DNA from 3 places in the Exiguobacterium sp. SL-10 genome. Region 1 is predicted to be linked to each of the others. Evidence: riboswitches for the same ligand, from Rfam matches in the RefSeq annotation. Region 1 holds a riboswitch; each other region holds the start of a gene.
What was found. A riboswitch is a leader RNA that binds a small molecule or an ion and turns the genes downstream of it on or off. The one in region 1 is predicted to bind thiamine pyrophosphate.
Positions count from the first base shown of each region.

Region 2: it holds a riboswitch for thiamine pyrophosphate, as region 1 does, so the genes downstream of both, EVJ33_RS05460 (YkoF family thiamine/hydroxymethylpyrimidine-binding protein) here and thiW (energy coupling factor transporter S component ThiW) in region 1, are expected to answer to the same signal.
Region 3: it holds a riboswitch for thiamine pyrophosphate, as region 1 does, so the genes downstream of both, thiT (energy-coupled thiamine transporter ThiT) here and thiW (energy coupling factor transporter S component ThiW) in region 1, are expected to answer to the same signal.

Region 1 covers NZ_SJUP01000005.1:192,309-202,788, reverse strand. The annotation lists gene EVJ33_RS08130 (MMPL family transporter) at 1-1,662, shown strand, start outside; gene EVJ33_RS08125 (methyl-accepting chemotaxis protein) at 1,814-3,271, shown strand; gene EVJ33_RS08120 (putative quinol monooxygenase) at 3,374-3,658, shown strand; gene EVJ33_RS08115 (VOC family protein) at 3,673-4,557, shown strand; gene EVJ33_RS08110 (LTA synthase family protein) at 4,578-6,407, opposite strand; gene EVJ33_RS08105 (VOC family protein) at 6,520-6,918, opposite strand; gene EVJ33_RS08100 (hypothetical protein) at 7,331-7,597, opposite strand; gene thiW (energy coupling factor transporter S component ThiW) at 7,662-8,150, opposite strand; TPP riboswitch at 8,215-8,313, opposite strand; gene EVJ33_RS08090 (hypothetical protein) at 8,338-8,658, opposite strand; gene EVJ33_RS08085 (hypothetical protein) at 8,746-9,492, opposite strand; gene EVJ33_RS08080 (hypothetical protein) at 9,585-10,277, opposite strand; gene EVJ33_RS08075 (AAA family ATPase) at 10,375-10,480, shown strand, end outside.
Region 2 covers NZ_SJUP01000003.1:158,768-169,247, reverse strand. The annotation lists gene EVJ33_RS05485 (amidase family protein) at 1-149, shown strand, start outside; gene rlmN (dual-specificity RNA methyltransferase RlmN) at 219-1,280, shown strand; gene EVJ33_RS05475 (SMP-30/gluconolactonase/LRE family protein) at 1,454-2,335, shown strand; gene EVJ33_RS05470 (hypothetical protein) at 2,348-2,611, shown strand; gene EVJ33_RS05465 (GTP-binding protein) at 2,715-3,908, shown strand; TPP riboswitch at 3,970-4,070, shown strand; gene EVJ33_RS05460 (YkoF family thiamine/hydroxymethylpyrimidine-binding protein) at 4,151-4,744, shown strand; gene EVJ33_RS05455 (ECF transporter S component) at 4,737-5,312, shown strand; gene EVJ33_RS05450 (ABC transporter ATP-binding protein) at 5,305-6,633, shown strand; gene EVJ33_RS05445 (energy-coupling factor transporter transmembrane component T family protein) at 6,633-7,370, shown strand; gene EVJ33_RS05440 (DUF1643 domain-containing protein) at 7,383-7,970, opposite strand; gene EVJ33_RS05435 (lytic transglycosylase domain-containing protein) at 8,005-8,697, opposite strand; gene EVJ33_RS05430 (CPBP family intramembrane glutamic endopeptidase) at 8,776-9,474, shown strand; gene EVJ33_RS05425 (alpha/beta hydrolase) at 9,431-10,330, opposite strand.
Region 3 covers NZ_SJUP01000001.1:328,675-339,154, reverse strand. The annotation lists gene sdaAA (L-serine ammonia-lyase, iron-sulfur-dependent, subunit alpha) at 1-483, opposite strand, end outside; gene sdaAB (L-serine ammonia-lyase, iron-sulfur-dependent subunit beta) at 496-1,158, opposite strand; gene EVJ33_RS01680 (DAK2 domain-containing protein) at 1,222-2,913, opposite strand; gene EVJ33_RS01675 (Asp23/Gls24 family envelope stress response protein) at 2,936-3,298, opposite strand; gene rpmB (50S ribosomal protein L28) at 3,552-3,740, shown strand; gene EVJ33_RS01665 (thiamine diphosphokinase) at 3,799-4,386, opposite strand; gene thiT (energy-coupled thiamine transporter ThiT) at 4,386-4,958, opposite strand; TPP riboswitch at 5,032-5,133, opposite strand; gene rpe (ribulose-phosphate 3-epimerase) at 5,153-5,809, opposite strand; gene rsgA (ribosome small subunit-dependent GTPase A) at 5,811-6,695, opposite strand; gene pknB (Stk1 family PASTA domain-containing Ser/Thr kinase) at 6,740-8,677, opposite strand; gene EVJ33_RS01640 (Stp1/IreP family PP2C-type Ser/Thr phosphatase) at 8,683-9,417, opposite strand; gene rlmN (dual-specificity RNA methyltransferase RlmN) at 9,426-10,480, opposite strand, start outside.

The sequences.
Region 1 (10,480 bases):
TCGAAGAAGGCGGGCGAGCACCACGACAGCCGCCTTTGGGCCGGATTCAGCCGCATCTCGGTCAATCGACCGTTCGTCTCAATCCTCGTCGTCGCATTGATTACCGTACCGGTGCTGTTCACATATGATGACGCCCGTTCGTTCAATACGGTCGATGAGATTGGTGACGATTACGATTCAGTGCGCGGCCTCAACTTGATTTCGGAAGGGTTCGGACAAGGCGAGTCACTTCCGGTCCAAGTCATTTTGAAACAAGAGAGTGCGCTGTCTGAAGCCGATATTCCGTACATCGAGAAGTTCTCGAATGAACTTGAACAGATCGATGGGGTGAGCGGTGTTCGTTCCGTGACGCGTCCGACCGGTGACGTCATCGATGACTTTTACGTCGATACACAGCTCGAACAGGTGAGTGCTGGGCTGACAGAGGCTGAGACTGGTCTCGGTGATGTTCAGGACGGACTCGCGCAAGTCGAATCTGGGCTTGAGGCGGTCGTCGGACAATTGCCGGCCGGTTCAACAAACGCCGGCGCCCCGCTCGCGGAAGCGGCAGCAGGACTCGGCCAGTTGAACGCGCAACTCGGGTTGATTAGTCAAGGTCTCACGTCTTCGCAAAACATCCCTGCGGCCGTGGCGGGACTCGGACAAGTGTCTGCCGGTCTCGGTCAAATCGAGGCAGGCATCAATGAAGCTGCTACGGCGTTGACGGCACAAGGTGCCCAAGCCGGAGAACTCGGGACAGGACTCGGACAACTCGCTGCGGGTGTCGGAGAAGCAAACGCGGGGCTCGCTCAAATTGAGGCGGGTATCAATGACGCGGCGGCATTCCTATCAGACTTGAGTAGTTCTGATAGTCTGCGCGACACAGGCGTTTACCTACCGGAAGGGACGCTTACGTCAGAGGAGTTCGCACCGGCGATCGAGCGCTACGTGTTTGCCGACGGGACGGCGACACAGCTCGAGGTTATCCTCGAGATGGACCCTTACTCACCGGAAGCAATCGATACGGTCGAGACCGTGAAAGCGACGATGGACCGGGTCGTCACAGATACGCCGTTCGCGGACGCGACGATCGGATATGCCGGCATCTCGAGTATTAACAGCGACTTGAACGAGACGTCGACGAACGACTTTAATCGGACGGTCGCCATTATGCTCGTGACGCTGTTCGTAGTGTTGACGGTATTGTTCCGCTCGATGATCATGCCGCTGTATATGATTGGTTCGCTCTTACTGACGTATTACACGTCAGCAGCCATCACGGAACTCATCTTCGTGGAAGGGCTCGGCTACGACGGCATCAGTTGGGCCGTTCCGTTCTTCGGGTTCGTCATGCTGATTGCCCTCGGCATCGACTATTCAATCTTCTTGCTCGATCGATTCCGCGAAGAATCGATCAATGGGATGACGGTACGTGATGCGCTCGTCCATTCGATGACGAAGATGGGCACAGTCATCATGACCGCCGCCGTCATCCTCGCCGGTACGTTCGGAGCGATGATCCCGTCGGGCGTGCTCAGTCTCGTCCAAATCGCGACGATCGTCATCACTGGACTGTTGCTGTACGGATTGATCGTGTTGCCGTTGCTCATCCCAGCGATCACCGTATCGTTCGGCGACGGTGTCTGGTGGCCGTTCAAACGAAAAGTTAAAGATAGGGAATAGGGTTTAGGATGCACGGACAGCACAACGACGGTTGTGCTGTTTTTTTACGTTTAGTCAATGTCAACAAAACGGAGAAGAGCGAGCTTAAGATTTTAAAAAATGGACCGAAATATAAGATAGACCTTAATTTTATTGAAAGTAGGCAACAAGTATGGTGAATCATTTTGAAAAAATGAGCTCGTTACTCGTATCACGTATGTTGATTGTTTTATTTTTTCTTTCTTATCCGATTATGGGTGCTTTGTACTGGATTGGAGAACTAGCTGGACAAGACACAGTCCGTTTTATTGTGACGGGATGTATCATTCAGCTTGCTTCATGGGTTGGTTATCGTTTCTTTGTCGAACGTACTTGGTTAAAGTACGGACTTGTCACGTTAATGTATATTGCGGCTTCAGCGATCATCTTGACGTTGCCGGGTGACGCGATTCAAAACATCGTCTTTCTGTACATCGTCTTGATGTTGATGTACTTGAACCGCCATCTTGTGTTATACGGTAGCGTTCTCGCTCTAATCGTATCAGTCGTAGCTGTAGGCCTGGGCCGATTTTCATTTACAACGCCAGTTGACCTCGTCATTTGGTTCACGGTGCTCACGATGGCGTTGTTTGGCGCATACTTTGTCTCATTTTTTGGCGGAAAGTTATTGCATGAGACGTTCACACAACAAGAGAAAGCAGAACAACATGCGAGTGAAGTGGAACTCACGATGGCGAAGACGACAGCGAGTGCGACTACACTCCACGGGGCTGTATTCACGATGAGTGATTCCGTCGACTCTGTCACACATGCCTCAGAACAAGTGACCACACAAATCGGTTTGATGACGAACCGGACGTCTGAACAAGCAGGGTTGATTCAAAACGTAGCATCACAAATCCAGTCAACGGTTCAAGCGTTTGAACGCATGCAACAGCAACTTCAAGAGACAACTTCCCAAGTGAACGGTGTCTTACAAGATGCCCAAGTTTCACATGATAATATGGATTCGACGGAACGATCGCTTGCTGAACTGAATGTAAGTATCGGCGAAGTGAATCAAGCGTTTAAAGGATTGACAGAAAGATTTCAAGAAGTACGAAGTATCACCGGTACGATTCAGCAAATTTCGTCTCAAACGAACCTGCTGTCGCTCAACGCATCGATTGAGGCGGCACGAGCAGGTGAACACGGGAAAGGGTTTGCCGTCGTCGCGACCGAGATTCGAAATTTGTCGGCCCAAACCGCGCAAGCTTCGGCTCAAATCAATGACATCATCCAGCTTGTCATGCAAGAAGTACAAGTGACAGAACGGGCGATCGATGGCAGCACAGAGCGTTTATCGGCACAAGAAGAACAAGTCCGTAAGAGTGGGACATCGATTCTTTCGATGATCCAGACGACAGGTACGGTCGCTGGGACAGTAGATGAAACATCGACACAGCTTCAAGTCGTCGCTTCACAACTGAACAAAGTCCATCAAGTGACCGGCCAAATGTCGGCGTTGATGAATGCGCTTGAAGTGAACAGTCAAGATGTTCATGTGTTGACGATGTCGCAACAAGAGGCATTGCTCTCATTAAAACATCAAATTGAAGAATTGAACGAGATTGCGAACGAACTCGTCTAAACGATGGATACGCCTTTACAAATAGGCGTGTCCATTTGCGTATACATCTCTTCTAAAACGGGAAAAGTCTTGCGTCAGTCAGAACATGAGGAGGAACAAGCTATGGAAATTGTCATCACTGCTGTCTTAAAGGCACATCCGGGGAAAGAAGACGAGTTACGGCAAGCGCTCGATGAAGTCATTCCCCCATCGAGAGAAGAGGAAGGGTGCTTGACGTATGTACTCCATGAGTCAATCGATGCACCAGGTACGTTCGTGTTCTATGAAAAATACGAAGACGAGACGGCACTCGACCATCATATCAACTCCCCACACTATCAAGCATACCGAAAGGCAGCCGAGACACTGCTCGCTGTCCGTGATGTGTATCGTCTGCGTGAAGTCTGAAAGGAGTCAATTCGATGATCACCCAATCGATTATCCCGTGTATTTGGTTCGAAGGCGACGTCGAGGAAATTGCGGAGTGGTACGCGTCGACGTTTCCTGATTCATTTGTCGACTATACGACGAAACTTGCAGATACGCCGTCGGGTGAAACGACGATTGTGACCGTCTCGCTGTCGGGGCAGTTCTTTCAACTGCTCGGCGCTGGTCAGCTGAAAGAACGTAACCCATCCATTTCCTATATGATCACGTTCCCGACGTCGGAAGAAGTGGAGACGCTTTGGAACAAACTTGTGGACGGGGCAGACGTGCTCATGCCGCTCGATACGTATGATTTCAGCGAGCGCTATGGCTGGTTGACAGACAAACACGGTGTCTCCTGGCAAATCATGCATAGTGGCGGGATGGATATCCAGACGGTGACCCCGTGCTTTTTGTTCGTCGGGGACGTGTTCGGGCGCGCCGAAGCGGCGATGAACGATTGGATTTCCATTTTTCCCGATTCATACGTGCTCGAAGATCATATGGTCCGTTACGAAGCGACAGACGGTCCGGAGTTGGAAGGAAAGCTCAATTACGCTCGCTTCGTCTTGTCCGGACGCGAGTTTGTCGCCATGGATAGCGCGGAACATCATCAATTCGCCTTCAATGAGATGCAATCGCTCATTGCATTTTGTGAGTCGCAAGATGAAATTGATGAGTATTGGGCCAAGCTGTCGGCCGTTCCGGAAGCGGAACAGTGCGGGTGGCTCCAGGACCGTTATGGCGTCTCCTGGCAAATCGTGCCGTGGGAGATGGAAGAGATGTTGACGACCGGTACAAAGGAGCAGTTGGCGCGAGTGACCGAGGCATTCTTGCCGATGAAAAAGATCGATATCGCCGCGTTACGAAACGTCTACTGACAAAAAACAAGCCGTCCCGATTACTTCGGAGCGGCTTGTTTGTCGTTTTGTTGGAAGTTGGACAGTGCGTCCTTCTCGATGATCGTATCGGATAAACGGAGCTGTTCGACGGCCTCGTCAATATACGGTTCGCATGCTTGAAGCGGCAAGTCATCGCCGGTCTCGACCGAATAACACATACCGCTGCCGACCGACTCCGTCAAATCCGGTACGAAATAGAGGTCTTCGTAGCGGAATGAGCCGTTTCGGAACACGGTCAAATTCGGATCATCGTCGAGGAGTGAACTTCCGAGCATATAGGTCGGTGTCATCCCGAGCAAATCGAGGATGGTCGGGGCCAGGTCGACTTGACCGCCGTTCGCCTCCACTGTCTGCCCTTGTTCGAGCCCAGACGGTTTAACGAATAACGGGACGGAGCGATCGAGCTGAAACAAGTCGACCGTGGAGTCGGCGTCCGCTTTCACGACCATCTCGTCTCCTGCCATGGTAAGGCCGCTATCGTGATCACCGTAAAAGACGACCAAGGCGTCATCCCATATTCCGTTGGCTTTCAGTCGTTCGACCATGAGACCGACGGCGGCATCGGTGTAGTGGACGGTGTGGTAATAGCCTTGTAGGAGCGGATCGTCATATCCCGATAGATCCAACCGTTTCTCTTCGTCCGGAATCTCATACGGTGTGTGGCTCGTCAATGCGACCATGAACGAATAGAACGGTTCGTCCAACGTGTCCAAGTGGTCGACCGACGTCGTCAGAAACTCTTTGTCGCCGACAGCCATGCCGATGACAGGCTCGGACGGATAATCGTCTTGATGGAAAAAGTGGTTGTAGCCGATTTGCTCATAGAAATTAGAGCGATTCCAAAACTCCTTGTCGAACGCATGCATCGCGGCCGTGTCATAGCCGGCTCGTTTTAACTGTGCAGGCAAGGCATCAAACATGTTCGTCGCATACTGCGTATACACGGATCCAGATTTGACGGGATAAAGCGAGGCGTTGACGGTAAACTCCGCATCGGACGTACGTCCTTCATGCGTCTGATGGTAAAAATTCGGGAAGTACAGCATCTCATCGCGAAGCGCGTTCAAATGCGGTGTCAGCTCTTGACCGTTGACCGTCTGGCCAATCACGGACGTTTGGAACGACTCGAGCTGGACGACGATGACGTTCGTATCGGCTGTGGCCTCAACCGGTTTGGTCGCGAACGCTTCAATTTGGTCGCGCTCGCGTTCCGTGAGATTGTCACCGAAATCAAAGGCATCCTGAATACCGCGAAATGCATCGAGCCCGTGATAACCCCAAAACCCGAGCTGATAATACTCGCGCATGTTCGAGATTGGAGTTTGCCGATTGTCTGTGTCCGCGTAATAAACGGCAGTCGGGACGGTAAAGACGAGGAGGCCGATGAGAAAACCAGTTACTGCCAAGCGACGACCAAGACGTTTCGACTCCGTGACCGGGTGTCGCTTCATATAGACGAGGACAGCCGCATAGACGAGCAAATCCGTGAACAAGAGGAAGTCGGGTGCTTGAATCAGCGTCAAAAAGCCGCCACCGACGTCTCCCATCTGGCCGATGTCCGAGAGCAAGGCAGCCGACAACAAGTTGCCGAAATAGCGGTAGTACCAGACGTCCGAGATGAGGAGCGTGCTGTGCAAAAATAAAGACGCGAACAAAATCCAGCGACGTGTTTGCGGTTTGACGAGTAGCGCCCAACTCGTCATCATCAAGATGGTCGCGAGGTTGATGAATAGAAAACTGACATCGAACGCGCTCGCGGTCAATAGGCTGAAGAGGAACAGCTTGGCGAGGGAGAGCGATAAGTAACTCCAATAATCGAGATATTTCATAAAAGGCCTCCAAACGGTACGGACAAAGTGTATTCTCTGTCATGTACCTGTTCGAAGGCGGCAAAAAACATGAGGGTGTGCGATTTTGAAAATAAAAAAGCGAGGCAGCGCCTCATTTGATTAAAAATGTGTCCCGCAGCTCGATGATTGTGCCTTCCGGGGCTTTCAGTTTACTTAAATGGCCATCGACGACGAAGTAGATGTTCCCGCCGTGCTTCGGTAAGAACGTCACACCAAGGTCCTCGAGGCGCTGTACTTCCGCTTCGAGGTCATCGACGTAAAGCGCGAAGTGGACTGGACCAGCCGCGTGTTTCGAGTATGGTGACAACGTCTCGTCGACTTTGGCCGTTTGGAGCTCGATATAAAAGTCGCCGAGTTTGAGCCAGCTGTTGAACGCGCGCGTATGAAAGTCGGGCGACTCCTGAACGAGTTCGAAGCCGAGTGCTTCATAAAATTGTTTCGACGCCTCATAGTCGGGCGTCTGGATGCAGAGATGGTGGATTTGTTTCATCGTGTCACTCCTTTGTTTCATTTTATCGAATCGACGTTCTAAACGGAACACCGGTTCAACTTACACCATCACTAGCGTATTGAGTAGTAAGAAAAGCAGGAAAATGGATCCTGAAAATATTAATACGCCCAATAATATGTTCCCTTTTTCGTCTTTAAATTTTTTGATATAAAAAATGGAAAAAATAAGTAGTACAGCCAACAGAATGGTCAAAGAAAGAAAGAGCAATGTAATCGAGTAATTCGATATGATTCCAAAATTGAAAAAGAATTCAGATATGAAAATGAATAGAAAAACTAAAGTCCCTACTAACAATGAGTAAAAATAAAGATTGCGATTAATGTCCATAACTAAACACTCCTTCTTCACTAGAGTTATAAAACTATAACGTCACGTCAAACAGAGACAGCCGTCATAAGTCGGCCGTCCCTGTTTTTTTGGTCGTTGTGTGTTGGACAGCGTTGCCCGCCCTGAAAAAGAGGACGATCGCGGCCACCCCGAAAATCGAGATGAACACGTTTTGTAGCAGCACATCGATGAACATCGGCTCGATGGAAAACGTGCCCGTCGCAATTTGAGCATTCCAGCGGGTGAACGTGGCGATGCGTTCAAGCGTATACAAGAGACCGGACATGAATAGGCAAGCGGTGGCAGCCAGTAATAGCGTCAATCGATTCAAGAAATGACCTCCTTGGATGTGCTATCCTGATTTTACCATTTTCTTTAGCGGGGGGAACTCCTATTTATCGTTTCACCGTGAGCGGCCGCAATTGCTTGACCCGAGTCAAGACGATCCAGCCGAGCACGGCTCCGGTCACACTTGAGGCGAGGAAAGCCGGGAAGAAGAACAGCGCGCCGAATTCGCTCCCCATCAACACCTTGGCGTACGGGACGGCGATGAGCGAGGCGATGAGGCCGGTCCCGATGACTTCACCGAATGCGGCGAACATGACTCGATTCGTTTTCATGAAAAATAAGCCGGCCAGAAGCGCTCCAATCATACCGCCAGGGAACGCCAAGAGAGACCCGGTCCCGGTCATGACACGGACGAGTCCGGTCACGAACGCGACAAGAACGGCGCCGATCGGCCCGACGGTGACGGCGGCGATGACGTTCACCATATGTTGAATCGGATAGGCACGGGCGACACCGGTCGGAATCGAGATGAACAGGGAACCGATGACGGCGATGGCGATGAGCATCGCCATCCAAGTGAGTTGTTGAATACGCATAGATAGTCTCCTTTCAAAATGAAAACGCCACTTCTCCAAGTGGAGAAGTGGCGTGGAAAGACAGACGAATCCCACACCACTTCCCTACGCTGGTATGAGCCAGATCAGGTTCGAAGGGTCCGGCGCGTGCCGTCTCAGCCCGAAGGCTCCCCTAGTGGTCGTTTATTAACATGAGTATAGCATACCGTCATTTGATGCGGTCGAGCTTTCGCGGTCGGAACGTGACATAGATGATGCCGACGAACAGGCCGTACAGCAAAAGGGAGAAGACGAGATTGATCAACCATGGCAGTGTCCCCATGAACACGGCGACGGAAGCGTTTTGAAACCAGACGAGCGAGAGCGACAGCCCGACAAAGCTGAGAACGAGCGTTATCCAAAAGCCGACATCCCGGCGCTTGAACAGACGCCAAACGAGCAGCCCGATGATGAGACTGACGACGGCGGTCGCCCCTAAATACATATATAAGATGGCATCGACCGGGTATGAGTAATACACAACGTCCATATCGTTTCCTCCTAGAATCAATAAATGAAAGAGAGCGTGCCTGATATGAGACACGCAGTCCGATGGTGTGACTGAGTGTCCCGTGAGTCATTCATACTTCTCGAGTAAGTTTTCATAATCCGTCTCGCTCCAAAACAGTGGGGCAATCGACTCTGGCCCTTTGAAAATCTCCCCGTCTTGGTCGTAGACGATGGCGTAGCCGTCCTCGACTTCAAAGACAATCAGGTCGGCTTTCACTTCCTTGACTCCGTTTCCAGCGATGATGACGTTCTCGAGCGGGTCGCGTGCGACTTGCACGCCCCATTCGTCGAGCTCGACGATGAGCGCGGACGTGTAGGCGTGGCGGTTATAGAGCGCCTGGAACTCGTCTTCGGTCAGGACGACGTCCGTCGGTGGGGCACTCGTTCCATATTTCCGTTTCTCAATCTCTTCGACGAATTGAAGGAACGACGCTTCTTGCCAAAACAGCGGGGCGATCGACTCGGGACCATTAGCGATATCTCCGTTCTCGCTCTCATAGACGGTGGCGTACGTGCCGTCATCGAGTTTGAATGGATGAATGTCGGCGTATGTATGATGGATGCCATCGCCGGCGATGACGACGTGCTCGAACGTCTCGCGGAACGGGGTGAGTCCATCGTTCTCGAGTGCCTGCAAGAGTGGCGGGACTTTTTCATATTGGTCGAAGACGTCTTTAAAGTCTTCTCGCGTCCAAGCGGTGATGTCTTCGGGCGACGGCTCATTTGTGTCGGCCGGGACGATGGGTTGCTCAACTGGATCGGTGCAGCCGGTCAGCAAAAACAGACTGAACCCGAGCAAGACTAGGCGTTTCATCAATCCAACCTCCTAAAAAAGTTACAGTTTTTTCCTATTACCAATAAGCGTAGCATGTATGCCGGCTATTGAGAACCCGGGTACTTTCTCGCTCAGGGTTGCCGCTTCAAGTAACGGTCGAGTGCCGCGTGAAAGCGTTGTTGTTGCGCCAACGGGATATCATGATTGGAGGCTGGACCATATCGAATCAGATGATAAAGCGAGGCGTCGATATCCGTCAGCTCGATGCGTTCGAACCAGTCGACGACCGTCTCATTCGTCCGAAGCTTTAGCTCAGGGGCGAGCGACGCGTTGAACGTGATCAGCCAATCCCTCAGTTCGATATTCGTGAGCATCGGGAACGTCTGTGCCTTAATCGATGTGTCCGCGTTGAGCGACAGTGGCGCAAAGGCATTCTGTCTACTAGAGAACGTGAATCCTTTTCCCCGTTGACGACGCAGCCATCTACGCACGCCATAGACGGTCAACCCGACAGCAGCGAGGAGAGCGAACAACGTGCCGAGTCCGCCGGGGTCATTGCCATTCCCGCGACCGAACTTGAATTTGAGCATCTTTTCCTTCGGGCGAGGGTCTCCCTCAAATTTGGGCCCTGTCGTTTTCCCCATATCGATGCCGCCTGTTTGCCGCTTATCCTCTTCTTCTCTGTTCACTTCCGTCACGTTAATTGGAGCAGGTGTATTGATCGTTTGAAACCAACTGAACGTCGTCTTGCTGACAAAGACGAACGTCACAACGAGACAAGCTGTCACAACAAGAAATCCTATAAATCGAGACGACCACTTCATCTTTTCCCTCCTTATCGGAATGTTCAGACTATTTATTGTCTATATTACCATAAACAGGTAAACTGCGAGTAAGACACATGTAACGGAGGGGAACGAAATGGGAATCGAAGCGGTCATCAAACAGTTGAACGAAGTGTACTTAGGAAAGAGTGAGGTCGTCCGGCTCTGCTGCACGGCGCTTCTCGCCGAGGGACATATTTTGC
Region 2 (10,480 bases), on a different contig from region 1:
ATCCGACCATCACGATCCCGTTTCGATTGAAAGCGAGCGGGGCTCCGTTCGGCTTGTCGTTCACGGGGACGAGTTATGCCGAACGTGACTTGATCCGAATCGCCTTTGCGTTCGAGCAACAAGTGACACGTCCCGTCCCACCGTTATAAGAACGTTGCACCGGTCGTCCACGTCCGCTACAATGGTACGTATGCGGATTGAAGAAAGGACAGATAGCAATGAAACCATCTATATACGGGCTGACGTTCGATCAGCTGACGGAAGCGTGTGTCGCTTGGGGATACAGCGCCTTCCATGCGAGACAAATTTGGGACTCGCTCTACATCGACCGAGTGAAGCAAATCGAGGATATCTCGGTTCGGGCCGAGGTGCGTGAGGCGCTCGCCGCCGAGTACGTCATCTCGACACAAGACCTGTTCGTCAAGCAAGAGGCGGGCGACGGGACGGTCAAATTCTTACTTAAGTTACATGATGGTCACTATATCGAGACCGTACTCATGCGTCACAAATATGGACGTTCGGTCTGTGTGACGACGCAGGTCGGATGCAATATCGGCTGCAGCTTCTGTGCGAGCGGACTTTTGAAAAAGACACGTGATTTGACGGCCGGTGAAGTCGTCGAACAGATCATGACCGTCCAACACTACTTGGACGAGGTCGGCGAAGGTGCCCGGGTCAGCCATATCGTCGTCATGGGAATCGGCGAACCGTTCGATAACTTTGACAACTTGGTCGACTTCCTGCGCGTCGTCAAAGACGAGCGCGGACTCGCCATCGCGCCACGTAAAATCAACGTGTCGACGAGTGGACTCGCCGACAAGATTTACAAGTTCGCGGACCTCGATCTTCGCATCAACTTGGCGCTGTCGCTTCATGCGCCGAACGATGCGCTGCGGACGCAGGTCATGAAAATCAACCGGGCGTTCCCGCTCGACAAGCTCATGCCGGCGATTCGGTATTATGTCGAGAAGACGAACAAACGGATCACGTTCGAATACATTCTATTGTCGAAAGTGAATGACTTGCCGGAGCACGCCGAAGAATTGGCGGCGCTCATCGACGACATCAAGGACAAGTCGTACGTCAACTTGATCCCGTATAATCCGGTCAACGAGCATATCCAATACGAGCGCAGTACGTCCGAGGATATCATGGCGTTTTATGACGTCTTGAAGAAGCGTGGCATCAACACGGGTGTCCGCCTCGAACACGGTACTGACATCGATGCGGCCTGTGGCCAATTGCGCAGTAAACATATGAACGTCGAAGGTGCGAAATAAGTGGACTCCTTGAATCACTCGATTCAAGGAGTTTTTTTATGGAGAGACGCTCCAAAGACGGGAAAAGAGTCGTCGCCAACAACTCGCTGAAACGATTTTGATAAATAGTGAATAGACCTCGTCCGCTCAGGGAATAGTCAGTTGAAATCAATGTAGAGAGTGGAGGCATTTCAATGGAGACAGTAAACGCTGCGTTATGGATTCGAGTCAGAAACACGCTTGGGGAGGGCCCGTGTTGGGACGCTGAGCTAAAACGATTCTATTGGGTCGATATCGAGGGACATACACTTTGGTGGTACGATGAACAGGAAGATGAGCTGTCGTCGTTCGATATGGGACAACAGATCGGGTTTGCGGTCCCGAAAGTGACAGACGGCGTCGTCGTCGGGTTGAAAGACGGGATTTATGAGTGGGACGAGACGTCAAAAGAGCTCGATAAAATCGTCGAACTCGACGACTCGGAAGGAAACCTTCGCTTCAATGACGGGAAAGCCGACCCGTACGGCCGCATCTTCGCCGGAACGCTCCACCTCGACGACGAGGAGAACGAGGCGACGCTCTATCGCGTGAACCGCGACGGCACGACCGAGGTCATGTTGAGCGAGTTGACATTATCGAACGGACTGACATGGTCCCCGGACCACTCGATTTTCTATCATATCGATACACCGACCGAGACGGTCCGTAAATACCCGTTCGACTTGAAAACGGGAACGCTCGGGGAAGGGGAAGTCGTCATTGATTTTAAAGACGAGGAAGGATTCCCGGACGGCATGACATCTGATGAGGACGGTTTCTTGTGGATCGCCCATTTTGCCGGCGGGAAAGTGTCGAGATGGAACCCGCAAACTGGTGAGAAAGTGCTCGAGGTGAGCGTCCCTGCTCCGAACGTCACATCATGCTGTTTCGTCGGCGACGACTTGAAACAACTCGCTATTACGACGGCACGTGAAGGAATGGATGAAGCGGCGCTTGAGGCCCATCCCGACGCAGGTTCGGTCTTTAAAATTGATACAGACGTGAAAGGGATGCCGCTCTATCGGTTTGGACGATAAGGAGGTACGAAGATGGTGAAGCGATTGCTCGTTCGGGCGGGAATCGGTTTGGCGCTTGCCGCGGTGGCCCGGGTCGGTATTCAAAAGTTGTTGGGGGCGAACCGGGAAGAGGATCATACGTATTTGGAGCCGCGGTGGGATGAGACGCCGAGTGTCGATGCAGACAAAGACATGGATGAGGTCGGTCTGACTCAGCTCGATTCGATTTATCGGGCCGAATGGCAGGCGAACACCTATCCGCGCTCAGAAGCTGAACGGAGAGCGTTAGAGGAATAGAGAGTAGGAACACGTCCGTGAGCGGGCGTGTTTTTTTCTTGACAATATGATAACGACCCGTCATTATCTAAAAAGTAATGATTACGATTTAGGAGTGGGGATAATGAAGCAAATTCCAATCACGGTGCTGTCCGGTTATTTAGGGAGCGGTAAGACGACACTATTGAACCATATATTGAACAATCGGGATGGGAAGAAGTACGCCGTCATCGTCAACGACATGAGCGAGTTGAACATCGATGAGCGATTGATCGAGCAGGGTGGATTCTCGCGGACGGACGAGAAATTGGTCGAGCTATCGAACGGTTGCATCTGTTGCACGCTCCGTGAGGACTTGCTCGAGGCGGTGCAGGAAATTACGAACGACCGTGACCTTGATGGGATTATCATCGAGTCATCAGGCATCTCAGAACCGATTCCGGTCGCTCAAACGTTTACATACGCCGATGACGTCCTCGGCATCGATTTGACGAGCCGCGTCTATATCGATGCGATGGTGACGGTCGTCGATGCGTTTCGATTCTTGAAAGATTTCAACTCGGGCGAGTCGCTCCATGAACGCAAACAGGCGATTGACGCGACAGATGTACGCGAAGTCGTCGACCTGCTCGTCGACCAAATCGAATTCGCGGACATCATCGTCTTGAACAAAGCGGACCGGGTGACCGTGACGGAACTCGACGAGATGGCCGGGCTGTTGAAGGCGCTCAATCCAACCGCCAAACTGTTGACGTCGGTCCATGCGAACGTAGAATTGACCGAGCTGTTAGACGTCAAGTTGTTCGATTTCGACCAGGCGATGCACGCCGCTGGCTGGATTCAAGAACTTGAGGCGGAAGCACACACACCGGAGACAGAGGAATACGGGATCAGCTCGTTCGTGTATCGGCGACGTCGACCGTTCCACCCGGAGCGTCTCCACGCCTGGATTGAAGCGTTCCCGGAGCAAGTCGTCCGCGCCAAAGGCTTTTTATGGATCGCTTCCCGGAACGACCTCGCTTGCCTGTTCTCACAAGCAGGTTATGCCTCGACGCTTGAACATGCTGGTCGCTGGCTCGCGACGCTTCCGGAGGAAGAGCGTCGTCTTATGTTCGCGGCAGAACCCGAGCTCGCTGCCGACTACGTCGAGCCGTACGGGGATCGCCAGACAGAACTCGTCTTGATCGGGCAGCGGATGGAGCGTTCGGTCATCGAGGCGGAATTAGATGATTGTCTGTTGACAGACGAGGAGATGACTTCTGACTGGACGACGTTGCAGGATACGCTTCCGGGAAATGGTATCGTGACTTTCACATAAACCGTTTACAAACTTGGCGTGTTCGTCTATACTTCTCGTTGCATAGACAACCGCATACATTGGACTACACTAGGGGTGCTTCGGCTGAGATGTGAGCATGGCTCCAATCCCTTATGACTCGATCCGGGTAATACCGGCGTGAGGAAGTGTGGCACTTTTTCTAATGGACTTAAATTGGACGAGTGGCCGCATTCTCATGGATGCGGCTTTTTTTGTGTAACAAACCATAGGGGGAATGAATCATGAACAAGCAATGTGGGACGAGCCCGATCGTCGGGTTCCGCTTTACGCTGAGCCCGATGACATCCGATTTCGTGAGCGTCATCAAAGGGGCATTGAAGGAGACGGATCTTCGTAACGTCTGGCGGCATACCGATGACGTTTCGACGGTCATCCGTGGCCGCAGTGAGCATGTGTTCGACGTGGCCAAGGCCGTGCTGTCACATGCGACGAAGACAGGGACCCACGTCTCGATGAGCGGGACGTTCTCGGTCGGCTGTCCAGGCGACACGGCAGGAGACAATCTTCTCGACGTGACGACAGAGCCGGTGAATGGCAAGGTGGGTTCGCAATACGTGTCTTCACAATTTGCGCTCTATCCGCTTGGTGACGCAAACTATATGGATATCATCTACGAGGAAATTGACTTTGCGAGAGAGCGAGGCGTCTTCAACGACTCGATGCACTACGCCTCAGGCATTCATGGGGACATCGAGCCGGTGTTCGCTTTCTATGAGGCGACATTCGACCGGGTTCGTGCGAAAACGAGCCATGTCGTCATGACGGTCACGTTCAGCGTGAACAGTCCGTCACACGGGGGACGCATCGATGCTTAAATCATGGAAGTTAAAAGAAATCGTCTTATTGTCGATTTTATCGGTCGTATTCGCTGTCGTCTATTTGGCGTTCGTCCATATCGGGAACCTTTGGGCCGGCTTGATCGGACCGATCGCGTACGAGTGGATCTTTGGGATTTGGTTCATCGTCTCGATTATCGCGGCCTATATCATTCGCAGACCTGGCGCCGCATTTTTGTCCGAAGTGCTTGCGGCGACGATTGAGATGATGATTGGCAACGCCATCGGACCGCGCATCATTTTAGTCGGGATCATACAAGGACTCGGGGCAGAGGCGGCGTTCGCATTGACCGGTTATAGACGCTATGACCTTTGGGTGCTCATGCTCGCTGGTTTTGGAGCGGCTGTGACAAGTTTCGCGTATACATACGTCATGGGAGGTCTTACCGCCCTCAGTCCGACATACGTGGCGACCATGTTCGCACTACGCGCGTCGAGTGGGATGCTCATTGCTGGCCTTGGAGGGAAGCTTTTAAGTGACTTGTTGCTTCGCACGGGAGCGCTTGAAGGGTATGCCCTCGCGCGTCAGGGTCGTATCCATGGTTGACGCAGAACATTTGTCGTTTCGTTATCCGGACAAAACATCCGATGTCTTGACGAATCTCACACTCCGTCTCACAAAAGGGAGAACGCTGATCACAGGGGCGAGCGGGTCAGGGAAATCGACACTGTTCTGTTTGATGAATCGTCTCTATCCAGACAATTGTGATGGAATCGTGACGGGCAGACTGCACTTGTTTGACCGCTCCTATGATACGTATGAAGCTGGCGAAGTGAATCGTCGCGTCGGAACGGTGTTTCAAGACCCGGACAGTCAGTTCGTCATGCAGACGGTCGAAGAAGAATTGATTTTCACGCTCGAAAACTTCGCCGTCGCGAGAGACGAGATGATGGATCGTGTCACCCAGATGCTAGAGGCGTTACAGTTGACGGACTATCGGCACCGTAACATCCATGACCTATCAGGAGGTGAGAAGCAACAAGTTGCCGTCGCGTGTGCGTTAATTGGCCGTCCGGAGTGGCTCCTCCTTGATGAGCCGCTCGCTCACCTTGATCCTGAGACCGCCCATTATTTCGTTCGATGGCTCGACGATATCGCGGAGACGATAAACATTGTCGTGATTGAGCATCGGCCATATATATGGGGGGACTTCTTTGACAGACAAGTGAAGCTCGTGAACGGGCGCATTGACTATGACGGGCCGTTCATCGTCCGACCAGATTATGTGTTCTCTCCGATTCGAACCGAACGTGGAAAAGAATTTTTATTTCACATACCGAAATGTGAACGAAAAACATTTAACCTAGCAGCGAGCAAAATGAAAGTCGCCAAGGGCGATCTCATTGCCGTGCTCGGTCGAAACGGCAGCGGGAAGTCGACATGGCTTCGAAGCCTCGCCCGGGAATATCATGAAGTCGGCCTCGTCCCGCAATCTCCGGCCCATCTCTTCGTTACGAGTGATGTGACACATGAACTATCATACGGTCATAATCGCCCGATTGAGGACATCTTGATGCGGCTCGGGCTCGGTTCGATGCGTGACCACCACCCACTCTCTCTGAGTCACGGTCAAAAGCGAAGGCTCGCGATCGGAGTGATGATGCTCTCGAATAAACGATTGATTGCCTTTGATGAACCGACCGCCGGTCAAGATGAGGTGTCGCTTCGTGCGCTCTATGACTTGATGGCTGAACGAGTACGCGCCGGCCAGACGGTTTTGTTTGTGACGCACGACCTCAGTTTTGCCCGAATTGCGAACACCTATTACTTGATGTGTGACGGCAACTTGAGCGGGCCATATGATCCTTCACTTTGGGATGATCCGGGATTACTAAGGTCCCACGGCTTATTGATGGAGGAATCGTGATGACGTTTCATGAAATGAACCCGACGATTAAATTTTTGACCGTGACGTGTCTCATGTTCGGTCTCGCCTTTATGTATAATCCTTGGACGCCACTTGTTGTTTTTCTCGGTACGTTGGCCCTTCAAACGCTCTTCTCTGCCGTGAGCTGGAGAAGATGGGGATTGTTCATGATTCCATTTCTATTGACCGCGCTCGGAACACTTTGGACGTCGCTCGTCTTTGGAAAGCAGACAAGTGGAGATGTCATGTTCAAGCTGTTTGGCAATGATGTGACCGACGAGAATGTGAGGTTAGCAGCGACGCTCTCCTTACGTGTGTTGGCATTCACAGCCTTGTCGCTTCTGTTCACGCTGACGACGGATCCAAAGCGGTTCGTTTACAGTTTGATGCAACAAGGGAAATTGTCACCAAAAATCGCCTACAGTGTGTTCGTCGGATTTCGTTTCTTCCCGATTTTAAAGAATGAACTGATGCAACTGTATGAGACGCATGCGTTACGTGGCGTGCGCTTAGAGACACGTCTCGATCATATTCGCCACGCCCCGAAACTAATCATTCCGCTGCTTGCCGGATCGATCCGACAAGCGGAACGAATCGCGTTCTCGATGGAGGCGCGCGGATTTACAGGGGAACCTCGAGCTACGTATGAAGTTGTCGCCGTCACGAGGAACGATTTTCTGTTGGCGTCACTGTTGTTCCTATTGTTCGGAGTAAGCACATGGGTTGGCGTACGTTAAAAACAGGACGACTCACTTGGAGTCGTCCTGTTTCGTTTCTTTCACGATTCTAAATTTCGGTTTGATCGATTCATTATTGAACGCCTCGAGCACCGTGTTCTCATTGGCCATGCGAATCTGTTGCGGCTCGCCTTTTGAAGTCGTGCCGATACAGTACATGTGCGCCTCATGGTCGGCGAAAAGCGTCTTGTATGGCGTCGCGTGGTGCATCAGGCGTCCTGGCGAGCCCCAGCCGACAATGATCATGCCGCCGCTTGCTTCGACTTCGTCGAGCGTTTCTTCGACGTAATGAAAGTTCACTTCGTCGAGTTGCGATTCGACGTAGGGAAGATTGTCATTGATGGCAAGTGTCGGGACGAGACTGATCACGCGCATCTCACGGATCGGTTGATCGAGATGGTTCCGCATGAGCATATACGCCCGTTGTGTCGTTGTACCGGACAAGAAGGCATCGCTCATTCGGGGCGAGTAGATGATGACGGCACAGATGACGCCGTCGATGACATCGGTGAATTCGTACGAGCGCAAGTAGCGTTTCGTCTTATCCTCATTGAAGACCGACTTGACGCGAATCGTCACTTCCTCGATATGGGTATTCATAAGATTTCCTCACTTTTAATCAAATAGTGCCAGGTCAGACCCAGCCTGCGAACCATTCCAAGTAGCGGATCGTGTAGCGCGCGACACGTTGAGTCACCGACGCTTTGTCGTCCGGTAAAGAAGACACATCGGTTTGATAGGATTCATAAAATGACATCACATCATTGACATATTGTTCACTGCGGTTGTACTCGAAGATGGCGTTTCGAATCGAGTCCGTCGAGTCTGCCGTCGTCCCGCCGTGCTCGCTCAAATAGTAAGCGGCTGTATGGGCCGAGTCGACGAGACTATGCGGGTCCGCCTTGCCGTCATTGTTCCCATCGCGTCCGAGACCACCGTATTGTTCGATGAGCGCGAGATCTGTCAAATCAACCTCGTCCTCAGGAACATCGCCTTTTTGATCGTCCGTGTCATATTGCCAACCGAGCCACGTCCGCGGCATGAATTGGAACGGGCCGATTGCCCCGACCGAGGAACGCATCGATGAACTGTGGGAGAAAATCGTCTCGACACGATGCACGGCGGCGAGCAGACGCCAATCGACGTCATACGTGGACGCGGCATCCTCGTAGACATCGCGATGGATGGCTGGGACCCCGTGATCCCCGTAGTAGGCCCGGTACAGGGCATTGTTCACTTTATCATGTTGACCAAACCAGCCGATTGCGCCGAGGCACAGCACGATCACAAGCATGAGACCGGTCAGTCGCAAAATCAATCGTTTCAAGATTCCGCCTCCTAGCTTTCTAGACAATACCCGAATAGTGTAGCATATAGCTAACAGGAAGGACAGGAGTGGATATAGATGCTCGAACAGGCCGTCTTTACCATCATTCTCATGTATTTGTTGATCGTTCAATTGTTCAACGCCCGGTTGATGAAGCCGATGATCGAAACGCTCGGTCGTGGACGTGTCTATGAACAGACAGTCAAGTCGTCGTGGGGGCTCAGCCTGCTTTTGCTCGCCCTCGTCTTCTTGTTTAATGTCACGCCCGAGGCGGTCGGGCTCGGATTTGCTCCGATTGAGGGCGACGTCCGGGCTTGGAAGTTCTTCTTTTTCACGACCGTGCTCATCTCCGTGCTGTTGGCATTCTATTTGCTCGTCAAAACCTCAACACATTTACGGCGGAAGTTACGACCGTATTACGATCTCGAGATTGAGCGGTTGCTCTTGCCCCGAACGAATATTGAGGCGAAGGCGTGGGGCGCGATCTCGTGGACGGCCGGTGTGACCGAGGAATTCATTTTCCGAGGTGTGTTGCTCTACACGATATCACTTTACCTCGATGTGTCTTCCCCGATGCTCGCCTTCATCGGCGGGGCCATGTTCGGATTGGCCCATGCCTATCAAGGTGTCAGAGGGATCCTCGTGACCGGGCTCGTCGGTTGGGGTCTCGGCTATCTCTATTTGACGATGGGCGTGCTATGGCCGGTGATGGTCGTCCACACTTTACTCGACCTTATCGCAGGGCCGGTTCATGTCGCCGATTCAGAAACTGACTGACGGCCGCCTCGTAGGCGGGCTGGTCTTTCAAAATACAGTTCGTGTGTTCGGCACCATGGATGAGGGCGATCTCGTTTTGCCGGTTGAGCGCATTCATCTCGACCGACATCCATGTCGGCACGAAATCATCTTTCGTTCCGTGAATAAACAACACGGGTGCATCAATCGCTGAGAGTTCGTGTTTCGGACGGACTTGATGCATCCTGAAACCGGCTCGTGTCCATAGGAAGTAGTCAATCCCCGGTAAGAGCAGGTCACCAGGCAAACGATGCAACACGTTCAACTGATGACGCATGAGCTGTCTCATATCGTCGAACGGGCATTCGGCGATCAAGAAATCGACTGTTGTCAGCGGTCCGGCCTGTAAAATCGAGGCGGCACCCATCGAGACACCGTGTAACCCGACTTCCGAGACCGTTTCGTTGGCCCGCAACCAATCGACCCAGTCCACGATGTCATGCTTCTCATGATAGCCGTAGGACGCGTAGACGCCCTCAGATTCACCGTGGGAACGTAAATCGACGGCGAGAAGATTGTAACCGAGGCGGTGGAACATCGCCAAATGCGGGGCCATGAAACTGTGAGAGGCAGTGTAACCGTGAACGAAGACAATCCATTTCGTCGAGCCTTCGTTGCGATACACACGCCCATACAGGCGGTACCCGTCTTGAGAATGGAGCGAGACGTGTTCGAACGGCACGTCATGGTAAAACGATTGATCTTCCTTCGTATAGGGGGCCAAGAGCATCTCGGGTGTCTTGCGCTTACCTCGAGTCATGCGCTTGAACGCGTAATAGCTGATGGCATAGTAACCGGTGAGTAATGTGGCAAGTCCAACTTTCCATCTTTTCTGCATTTAAACCGCTCCTTTCTCCATTATTGTACCCGAAAATGCGATAACAGTTCACTTTCCGTGTGAATTCGACAACGAGTTAGTACGGTTTAGCGTGGGATTTATCGATGATATCCTCGTTCGTTTGTTCGGTGATGTACGGGTATGATGAGT
Region 3 (10,480 bases), on a different contig from region 1:
TCCCGAGATGGATGCGTTATTGGCGACGACGAAGCCGAACGCACCTGACGTGAACAAATAGCGGACCATCGCGTCACGGTCCATCTCCAGACGTTCTTTGACCGCAAACAACGTACCCGGTACGACACCTGCGCTTCCGGCGGTCGGGGTCGCACAAATACGTCCCATCGCCGCATTGACTTCATTCGTCCCGATCGCTTTGGCGACCGCATCTAAAATCAAATCTCCGGCGAGCGATTTGCCGGAACGGATATAGTCGGTCATGAGCACGGCGTCGTTCCCCGTGAGTCCCGTCACGGACGTCACGCCTTCGAGTGCCCGTGCGACCGCTTCTTCCATCACTTCTAGATTGCGCTCCATCATGCCGACGACGTCTTCACGCGTCGAGCGTCTGACGTGCACTTCTTGCTCGATCATCACTTCTGAGATCGGGATACCTCGCTCTGTTGCCGTTCTGACTAATTCTTCTACTGATTTAAACATATTGGTGTCTCCTTATTCCCCAAAGATGGCTACCCGTTCGATTTGAGGTAACCGCTCAATTTCCGCTAACACGTCTTTTGATAGATGGTCATCAATCTCAATCGCCATGAGCGCCTGTTTGCCTTTCTCATGACGGCTCACTTCCATATGGCCGATGTTTAACTCATATTTGGCCAAAATACCTGTCACGGCCGCAATCGCCCCGAAGCGATCGTGATGCAAGACGACAAGTGCCGGTCCGCCGCCAGACAATTTGAGTGGGAATCCGTTCAACTCGGTGATTTCGATCGTCCCACCCCCGATTGAAATCCCGACGATTTCAAACGTGCCGTCCTCGTCTTCTAGCCGGACGCGAGCCGTGTTCGGATGATCCGTCAGCGCGTCGCTCGTCTCAAAGACGACCTCGATGCCGCGCTCTTTCGCGATATCAAGCGATTGCGGGATGCGCAAATCGAACGTATCGAAGCCCATGATGCCGCCGACGATGGCGACATCGGTGCCGTGCCCCCGATACGTATCGGCGAACGACCCATAAAACGTGACGTGCGCGAGCCGTGGCGTCCGCCCGAACAACTTCCCAGCCATGAGGCCGATGCGCGCGGCTCCGGCCGTATGCGAACTCGATGGACCGACCATGACCGGTCCGATGATATCAAACACACTGCGATATTTCATCGCATTTCCCCCTTTCAAAAAAACCCTACCTTCATTATACAGAAGGTAGGGCTGAGTTACAGCTTATTCCACACTAAAAATGTAGGAGTAGAGCGGTTGTTTCCCGTCGTGAACTTCGATTTCAATTTCGTCGTTCTTCGACTCAATGTAAGCCGAGAGTGCCTCGACGTCTTCTGCGGACGAACCTTCACCCGTCAAGATCGTGATGATCTCGTCGTCGGCATCCACAAGAGCGTCGACTAATCTCTTCGCCGCTTCGAGGCTCGAACCTGATGAGGCAACGATTTTCTTCTCAGCAATCGCCATATGGTCATCTTTACGAATTTCAACACCATCGATACTCGTATCACGGACCGCATACGTCACTTGACCAGACTTGACGGCACTTGCCGCCGTCTTCATGACGCTTTCGTTCGTGTCGACATCCGCTTCCGGGTTGAATGCGATTGCTGCCGCGAGTCCTTGTGGCACCGTCTTCGTCGGAATGACCGAGACGCCGCAAGGTGCGACCGATGCCGCTTGTTCGGCAGCCATGATGATGTTCGAGTTGTTCGGGAAGATGAAGACGTGGTCCGCGTTGGCCGCTTCAATCGCCTTGACGATGTCTTCCGTCGACGGGTTCATCGTCTGACCGCCTTCGATGACGTGAGCCGCCCCAAGTGAACGGAACAAGTCGCTGACACCTTCACCCATCGCGACTGTGACGATCGCATATGGCACTTTTGCCTTCGGAGCCGTCGAAGTAGCCGTTTGGACGCCGTGCTGGTTGGCACCGTGCTCTTCTTCTAAGATCGTCGAGTGCTGTTGACGCATGTTCTCGATTTTGACAGCGACGAGCTCGCCGTAGCGCTGCCCTTTCGTGATGACGTCACCAGGTGTTTCGACGTGAACGTGGACTTTGAGCAACTCTTCGTCTGCGACGACGAGGAGTGAGTCCCCAAGTTCAGACAGTTCGTTGCGGAACGCATCCTCATTGAACGGGGCATCCTTCAACTTGACGTCTTGGAAACGGACCATGATTTCCGTGCAATAACCGAACTCGATGTCTTCGGTCGACATGAATCCTTGCGCGGCGTGGGCATGATGTTCGGCTTCGATGAGCGCATCCATGACCGGTGCATGTGGTTTCTCGAGTTCTTTGCCTTCAAGGCTTGCGAGGAACCCTTCATAAATGACGAGCAGTCCTTGACCACCCGAATCGACGACGCCGACTTCTTTTAAGACAGGCAATAAGTCCGGTGTCCGCTCGAGTGAAGCTTTTGCTTCCACGATCACGCGTTCCATGAACTCGTTGAAGTCGCTCGTCGACTCTGAAGCACGGAGCGCTTCGTCGGCCGCTTCACGAGCAACCGTCAAAATCGTTCCTTCAACCGGTTTCATAACCGCCTTGTATGCCGTATCGACGCCACGTTTCAACGCCTCGGCGAAATCGACTGTCGACACTTCTGTCTTTCCTTCGATCGCTTTACCGAAGCCACGGAACAATTGGCTCAAAATAACACCCGAGTTCCCACGTGCTCCCATTAAGAGACCGCGTGCAAACTTCGATGAGACATCAGCGATATTCGCCGAGTTGAGTGCGGCCACTTCTTTCGCACCCGATGTCATCGTCAAATTCATGTTCGTCCCCGTATCGCCGTCCGGCACCGGGAAGACGTTAAGCGAATCTACATAATCCGCATTCTGGCTCAAGTTGGCTGCACCGTTCGCGACCATGTTCGCGAACACCAATCCATCTAAACGTTTTAAACCCACACCAAATCCTCCTTCGTTCTCGTCAGTCATTCGTCAGACGAACGCCTTGTACGAATATGTTTACCGACGAAACGTTTAATCCTAAAGTTTCACCGAGCGTGTATTTCACACGGCTTTGCACGTTGTATGCGACTTCCGACACTTTCGTCCCGTAGCTTACAATGATGTGCATGTCGATATGTACGTCTTCTCCATCTTGACGTACGACCACGCCTCGGGCGTAGTTTTCACGCTTCAATAGTTCTGCAATCCCGTCTTTCAATTGAGCTTGAGACGCCATTCCCACAACGCCGAAACATTCCATCGCCGCACCGCCTGCGAGTGTTGCGACCACGTCGTTCGTGATGTCAATATTGCCATATGTTGTCTTCATTTCAATTGCCATATGGAGTAGCCTCCTTTATTCGGAATGATTCCTTCACTACATTCTACAATAAGTACCTAGTTATTAAAAGAACCTGCTCCATAAACTCGGTCAATTGTAGCCGTAACCCTCATTCATTATTAAAATCCTTTCCAGTAATGTCAAGTTTTTTTCTTGTCATCCTATGATTTTCTAGTTGCATCGTGAAAAAACCCGTGCTAATATAAACGAGTGTCTATTAGGACGAACCCACATAAAAAAGGAGGGGAAACGCATGGCACGTAAATGCTACGTAACAGGTAAATCACCTAAATCAGGTAACAACCGTTCGCACGCACTCAACAAGACAAAACGCACTTGGGGTGTAAACGTACAAAAAGTTCGTATTCTCGTTGACGGTAAACCTAAACGAGTTTGGGTTTCAGCTCGCGCTCTTAAATCAGGTCTCGTTGAACGCGTATAATTTTTATACACGAACGAAATAAATCCCAGCGGCATTCGCCGATGGGATTTTTTTGTGTTCATTTTTTGACATACAGCACAAGCACCATGCCTTCGTGCACAATCAAGTCCGCTGATTCGTCGGCCCACTCGTTCGAGATCGTGAGCGCCTCATGGCTCACGATCTCGTGATGGTCGAGCGGATATTTGACGCCACGGATGGTGACGTTCGCCCGCTTCCACGGTACGAGCGACAAATAGTGATCGTCTTGGCGCGGGAGTCCATAGAGCCCCGTCCCCGCGAGTCGCACCATTTGCCCTGCTGAGATGAGACGCATCTCGGGATACGCCTCGAGCAAACCGATGTTGCTGAGCGTCATATCGAGCCGTCCACCGAGAGCGCCGTAGACGAGCATCTCCGTCGCCCCATGGCTCCGGGCCGCCTCAAGCGCGATTTCAAGGTCGGTCACATCTTTTTCAGACGGATAACGGACAGCGTCGATCGGCACTTCGCCCGTGAAGGAATCAAAATCGCCGACGACGAGGTCCGGATTCAGCCCACGGTCTAATAGCGTCTCATAACCCCCATCGACGCCAATGACATAATCGACATCAATCGGGAGGCTCGGGATCGATTCCGGGCTCGCCGCTACGATCAAGACGCGCATTAGCGGACGTCCCGGGTCGCGAGTGTCGCAAAACGTGGTGCCGAGACAAACAAGAGGACAAGAACGACGGCCGACACGAGGAATGACGGGAGCATATACGTCATATTATAGGCGAATGAGTAAGCCACGACCGGTCCTTCCGCGTACTCAGCGAAGAAGACAATCCCCGATACGACGTGGGCACCGTAGCGTAGCAGTGAGCCGAGGAGCGCCCCGAGCACCAAATAGATGATGAGTGTCTTTTTTGCCTCGTCCTTAGCGGCTCGTTTCACTTGTCCGGCGAATAGTCCAGCCATACCGACGACACCGTAAGCAAACGTATAATCGAGCAGGAATTGGACAGGTGTGAAGATGTAGGCCCCAAACATCAATTGAAGCGTCCCGACGAGCGCCCCCGTCGCAAGTCCGCCTTTTAAGCCGTGGCGGTACGCCATCACAAAGATCGGCAACATCGCCAGACTGATTGATCCGCCCTGCGGCATCCGGAACGGGATGAGTAAATCAAAAATCAAACCGAGTGCGGCGAACAGCGAAATTTCGATGAGCGCCTGTAATTTTAAACGTTGTTTCATTTTATTCCCTCCTTATATGAGTGAACGACAAAAAGCAGCATGACGTAAACGCCATGCTGCTATCGTGTAGCAACGTGCATTTTCGCCACATCCCTACGTCCGTGTGAACGGAACAGGTTCAAAGGGTTAGCGTGATGCCTCTCAGCCACAGAATGTGACACCCCTTGCGACAATATTTGTTGTTCTATGGTCGATTATACACGAGATGCGTTGCGAATGCTATCGATGGCTTCTTTGTAACTCGGCTCATTATAGATGGCCGACCCGGCCACGAGCACGTCAGCCCCGGCATCGATGCATAGTTTTGCCGTGTCCGCGTTCACGCCGCCGTCAATCTCAATTTCAAAGTCGAGACGACGGGCTTGGCGCATCTCATTCAGCGCCGCAATTTTCGGGACGACCGATTCGATGAACTTCTGGCCCCCAAAGCCAGGGTTCACCGTCATAAGGAGCACCATATCGACGTCACCGAGCACGTGTTCAATCGACGAGAGTGGCGTATGCGGATTCAAGACGACGCCACACTTGGCGCCAGCCGCTTTGATTTGTTGCAAGACGCGATGCAAGTGATTCGTCGCTTCGACGTGAACCGTGACGATATCCGCCCCGGCTTTGATGAAATCTTCGACGAACCGCTCCGGCTGATCGATCATCAGATGGACATCAAGTACCATGTCCGATTTTTTTCGTAAACTCGCGAGCACCGGTAGCCCGATGGAGATGTTCGGGACAAACTGTCCATCCATGACATCAAAATGGATATAATCCGCTCCGGCCTCTTGGACCGCCTTCACTTCTGATTCTAGATTGGCGAAGTCCGCCGCTAAAATCGATGGTGCAATTTTAATCATGTCAGTACCTCCGTTGTCTATCGTTTAACTCTGCCATAAACGTAACATAATTCTCATAACGGGTGGAAGCGATTTCTCCAGCTTCGACAGCCGCTTTGACGGCACAGCCCGGCTCGTTCAAATGGGCACAGCCGCGGAATTTGCAGTCATCATGCCGCTCGACAAACTCAGGGAAACACCACCGCATCTCCTCGACTTCGAGTTCGACCGGGAACTCGAGGCTCGAGAAACCAGGCGTGTCAGCGACGAGTCCGTCAGCGAGTGTGATGAGTGTGACGTGACGCGTCGTGTGCTTCCCTCGGCCGAGCGACTTCGAAATCTTCCCGGTCGCAAGTTCAAGCTCAGGCGCGACCGCATTCAAGAGCGAACTTTTCCCGACGCCCGTCTGTCCAGCGAATACGCTCGTCTTGTCTTTGAACGAACCACGGATTTGTTCAATCCCCGACCCATCCTCGGTCGACGTCTCGATGACCTCATAGCCGATGGAGCGGTATAAGGTCGCTGCTTCGTGAATCGGCTTCCGTTCTGATTCCGTCAACAAGTCCATCTTCGTCAAGACGATGATCGGATGGACTTGCTTCGACTCGATCAAGACGAGGAAACGGTCAAGCAGATGGAATGAGAACGCCGGCTCTTTCACGGAAAACAGTAAAAACGCTTGATCGATATTGGCGATTGGCGGGCGGACGAGATGGTTCGACCGCTCATCGACGGCCAGTATATAACCGGTGCCGTCCTCTTGGTCTTGAATGTCGACATCATCACCTACGACAGGCGAGATGTTCCGGTTGCGGAAATTGCCGCGGGCGCGACAGCGAATCTCTTGTTTTTCTTCTGTCATGACGTCATAAAATCCGCCTTGTAATCGAATGATCGTACCTTTCATTCCATTCCCTCCTTAGAAAAAGAGGCGACGCGCGCGCCACCTCTTCATTGTGCATCTTTTGCTTGTGCGTACGTCACCGTATCCGTCCGTACGACTTCCCCATCGACTTCAATCGTCGCGGTTCCGACTTCGTCCGGTGCGATGACGAGTGTGTACGAGTATGTCGTCGTCTCTGTTATCTTATCACGCAACACTTCGACTTCGCCACGGGCATCGACCGTCCGAATGACGACTTCGAGCGCTTCAGCCTCTTCCCCTTCGGGCGGCGGTTCGATCTCGACGTTGACTTCCCGCTCGATCGAGACGTCGGTCGGTTCGACCCCTTGTGACACGATGACGGTCAGTTCCGTCCCCGGATCGACTGCCGTACCGGCCGTCGGGAGTTGACGGATGATTTGATTCGCAGGAACGCTCGTTGAATACTCGTCACGTTTGACGATTTTCAAGCTATTTTGCTCAGCATACGTCGTCGCTTCCTCGAACGTATAGCCCGCCAAGTTGGCGAGTTCGACTTTATTGCTGCCCGTCGAGACGACGAGCGTCACCGTCTCTTCAGACGGAACGACTTCATTACCTGGGGCGATCGATTGGGAGATGACATCTCCACTATCGACCGTCTCGGACGCCTCCGACTGAATCTCAATGTCCGTGAAATCTAGGTCTTTGAGCGTCCGTTCGGCCGCCGACTGGGACAATCCTTCCACGTCTGGCATCTCGACCGTCTCTTTTCCGGCCGAGACGACAATCATCACGGTCGTCCCGCGTTTCGGCTTCCGACCGGCTTGCGGAGTCTGAGAGATGACGTCCCCGGCGGCAATGTTATCACTCGCCCGTTCGGTCGCCTCGACGACAAAACCGGCCGTCTCAAGCTCAGTCGTCGCCTCGTCGCTCGTCATTCCGACGACATCTGGGACGACGGCACGGGACATCTCATCGGCGATGACATACGCCCCGATTCCGCCACCGATCAACAGGAGAGCGAGTAGGATCCAGAGCCACCACTTCTTTTTCCGTTTCGGTTTGTCTTTCACGGGTTCACTTGTTGCGACCGGTTGTTCCGGCGCCTCATTTGCGTTCGGCTCATCCGGCACGACAGGCGCCATGACAAGCGTCTGATCAAACGCATCTTGCTCCGCATTCGATCGCTTCGGTTCATTCGCACGTTCCGGATCGAGTGCTGTCATGCAATCCTTCTTGAATGCGGCGACCGAGGCGTGACGTGCGCCCGGTGACTTCGCGAGTGCCTGCATGATACAGTTCTCGAGCGCTTGCGGGATGTTCGGGTTCAAATCCATCGGTCGAATCGGATCATCTTGCAGATGTTGCAGCGCGACAGCGACCGGCGTCTCGCCGATGAACGGTACCCGACCGGTCACGAGTTCATAGAGTACGGCGCCGAGCGAATAAATATCTGACTTCTCATCGGCGAACTTTCCGCGTGCTTGCTCTGGAGAAAAGTAGTGGACCGACCCGAGCACCGACATCGTGTGGGTCAACGTAGCGTTAGACATGGCCACCGCAATTCCAAAGTCCGTCACTTTGACGTTGCCGCTTTGATCGATCATCATGTTTTGTGGTTTGATGTCCCGGTGAATGATTCGATTCGCATGGGCGTGATCGATCGCATCACAAATCTGTCCCATGATGCGGAGCGCCTCGTCGACAGATATGTACTCTTCTTGTAAATATTGTTTTAGCGTCATCCCATCGACATGTTCCATGACGATGTAATAGATGTCGCGTTCGTCTCCGACGTCGTAAATGGCGACGATATTCGGATGGTTCAGACTCGCCGCCGCATGGGCTTCTCGTTCGAACCGGCGTATAAATTGTTCATTATGCGAGAATTCAGATCGCAACACTTTGATGGCGACGGTTCGGTTTAAAATCTCATCGTGAGCCCGGTAGACATTTGCCATGCCGCCGTTGCCGATTTGCTGTTCGATCCGATAACGATCGTTGATTCGTTCTCCACTTCGCATCGGATTCATCCTCTCTTTCTATCTGTGAACTGGACGAGGGCAACAGTGATGTTGTCACTTCCGCCCAAACGGTTGGCTTGATCGATCAATTGATCCGCCTTGACGTCCGCCGAGACGGGACGTTCCAAAACTTGTTTGATCTCGTCATCGGTCAAATGAGTCGTCAAGCCGTCCGTACAGATTAAAATCGTATCAAACTCGGGTTCGGCAAACACTTGCAGATCGGGTTCGACATGTTCCTTCGAGCCGATCGCACGGGTGATGATGTTACGTTTCGGGTGGACACGCATCTCTTCCTCGGTCAATTCTCCGAGTTGCTTCAACACGTTGACGTAAGAATGGTCTTCCGTCAATTGTTGGAGCTTATCCTCACGCAAGGCATACACACGACTATCCCCGACGTGGACGATGACGATCGTCTCGTCGTGCCAACAGACACCGGCGATCGTCGTCCCCATCATCAGCAGATTCGCTTGTTTCGAGAAGTCGAGCACTTGCTCGTTGGCCAGTTCCACATTGTGGCGGAACCAATTTTCCATCTCCATCGGTGAGGCAGGAAGCGTCGGAAAGGCACGGCGAAACTGCTCGATGACAAGCTGACTCGCAACCTCTCCGGCTTCATGTCCTCCCATACCGTCGGCCACGAGAGCGATCCCGGCACGCTCGTCTCCTAAAATCAAGACGGCGTCCTCGTTCTGCGCCCTCACTTGCCCGCGGTCGGTTCGGTATGCTAATTCCATCTTCCTGATTACCTCGTTTCTTGTTCGCGCTCCTTCGCTCGAAGCTGCCCACAAGCCGCATCGATATCCGAACCTTGCTCGCGACGAATCGTCACGTTCACTTTTCGATCTTTGAGCACTTTTTCAAAGGCAAAAATTTGTTTACGTGGCGTGCGGACGTAGTCGCGCTCGAGCACGTGGTTGACTGGAATCAAGTTGACGTGGCATTTGACGCCTTTTAACAAGTCAGCCAATTGATGGGCATGTTCTTCTGTATCGTTGACGCCACCGAACAAACCGTATTCGAACGTGATGCGGCGACCACTTTTCTCTGTGTAATAGTTGACGGCTTCCATCAACTTGTCCAAGTTGTAAGCACGGTTGATCGGCATGAGACGCGTCCGGATTTCTGTCGTCGGTGCGTGAAGTGAGATGGCGAAGTTGATGCGCATCCCTTCATCGGCGAACTTGTAGATTTTCGGTACGATCCCGCTCGTCGACACGGTGATATGGCGTGAACCGATGTTCAAACCATCGTCGTGGTTGACCGTGCGCAAGAAACGCATCAATTCGTCATAGTTGTCGAACGGTTCGCCGATTCCCATGACGACGACAGAGTCGACTCGTTCGCCGCTCGCGTCGAGCGCGCGTTGCACGTCGAGCACTTGCGCCGTGATTTCGCCGGCTTCTAAGTTACGTTTCAAACCGCCGAGCGTCGAGGCACAGAACGTGCAACCGATGCGGCAGCCGACTTGCGTCGTGACACAGACCGAGTTGCCATACTCATGGCGCATGAGAACCGTCTCGATGGAATACCCGTCTTGGAGCTCGAACAAGAACTTGATTGTGCCGTCTTGTGACTCTTGACGGACGAGTTCTTTTAACGTCGTCAATTGAAATGACGCGTCTAATTTCTCGCGGAGCGGTTTAGAGACGTTCGTCATATCGTCGAACGATGTCACACGCTTGACGTACATCCAGTCATATAACTGTTTCGCGCGGAACGATTTTTCTCCTGCCTCGATGAGCCACTGTTCGAGTTCAGAATACGTGAGGGAATAGAGGGACGGCTTGGCACCGACCA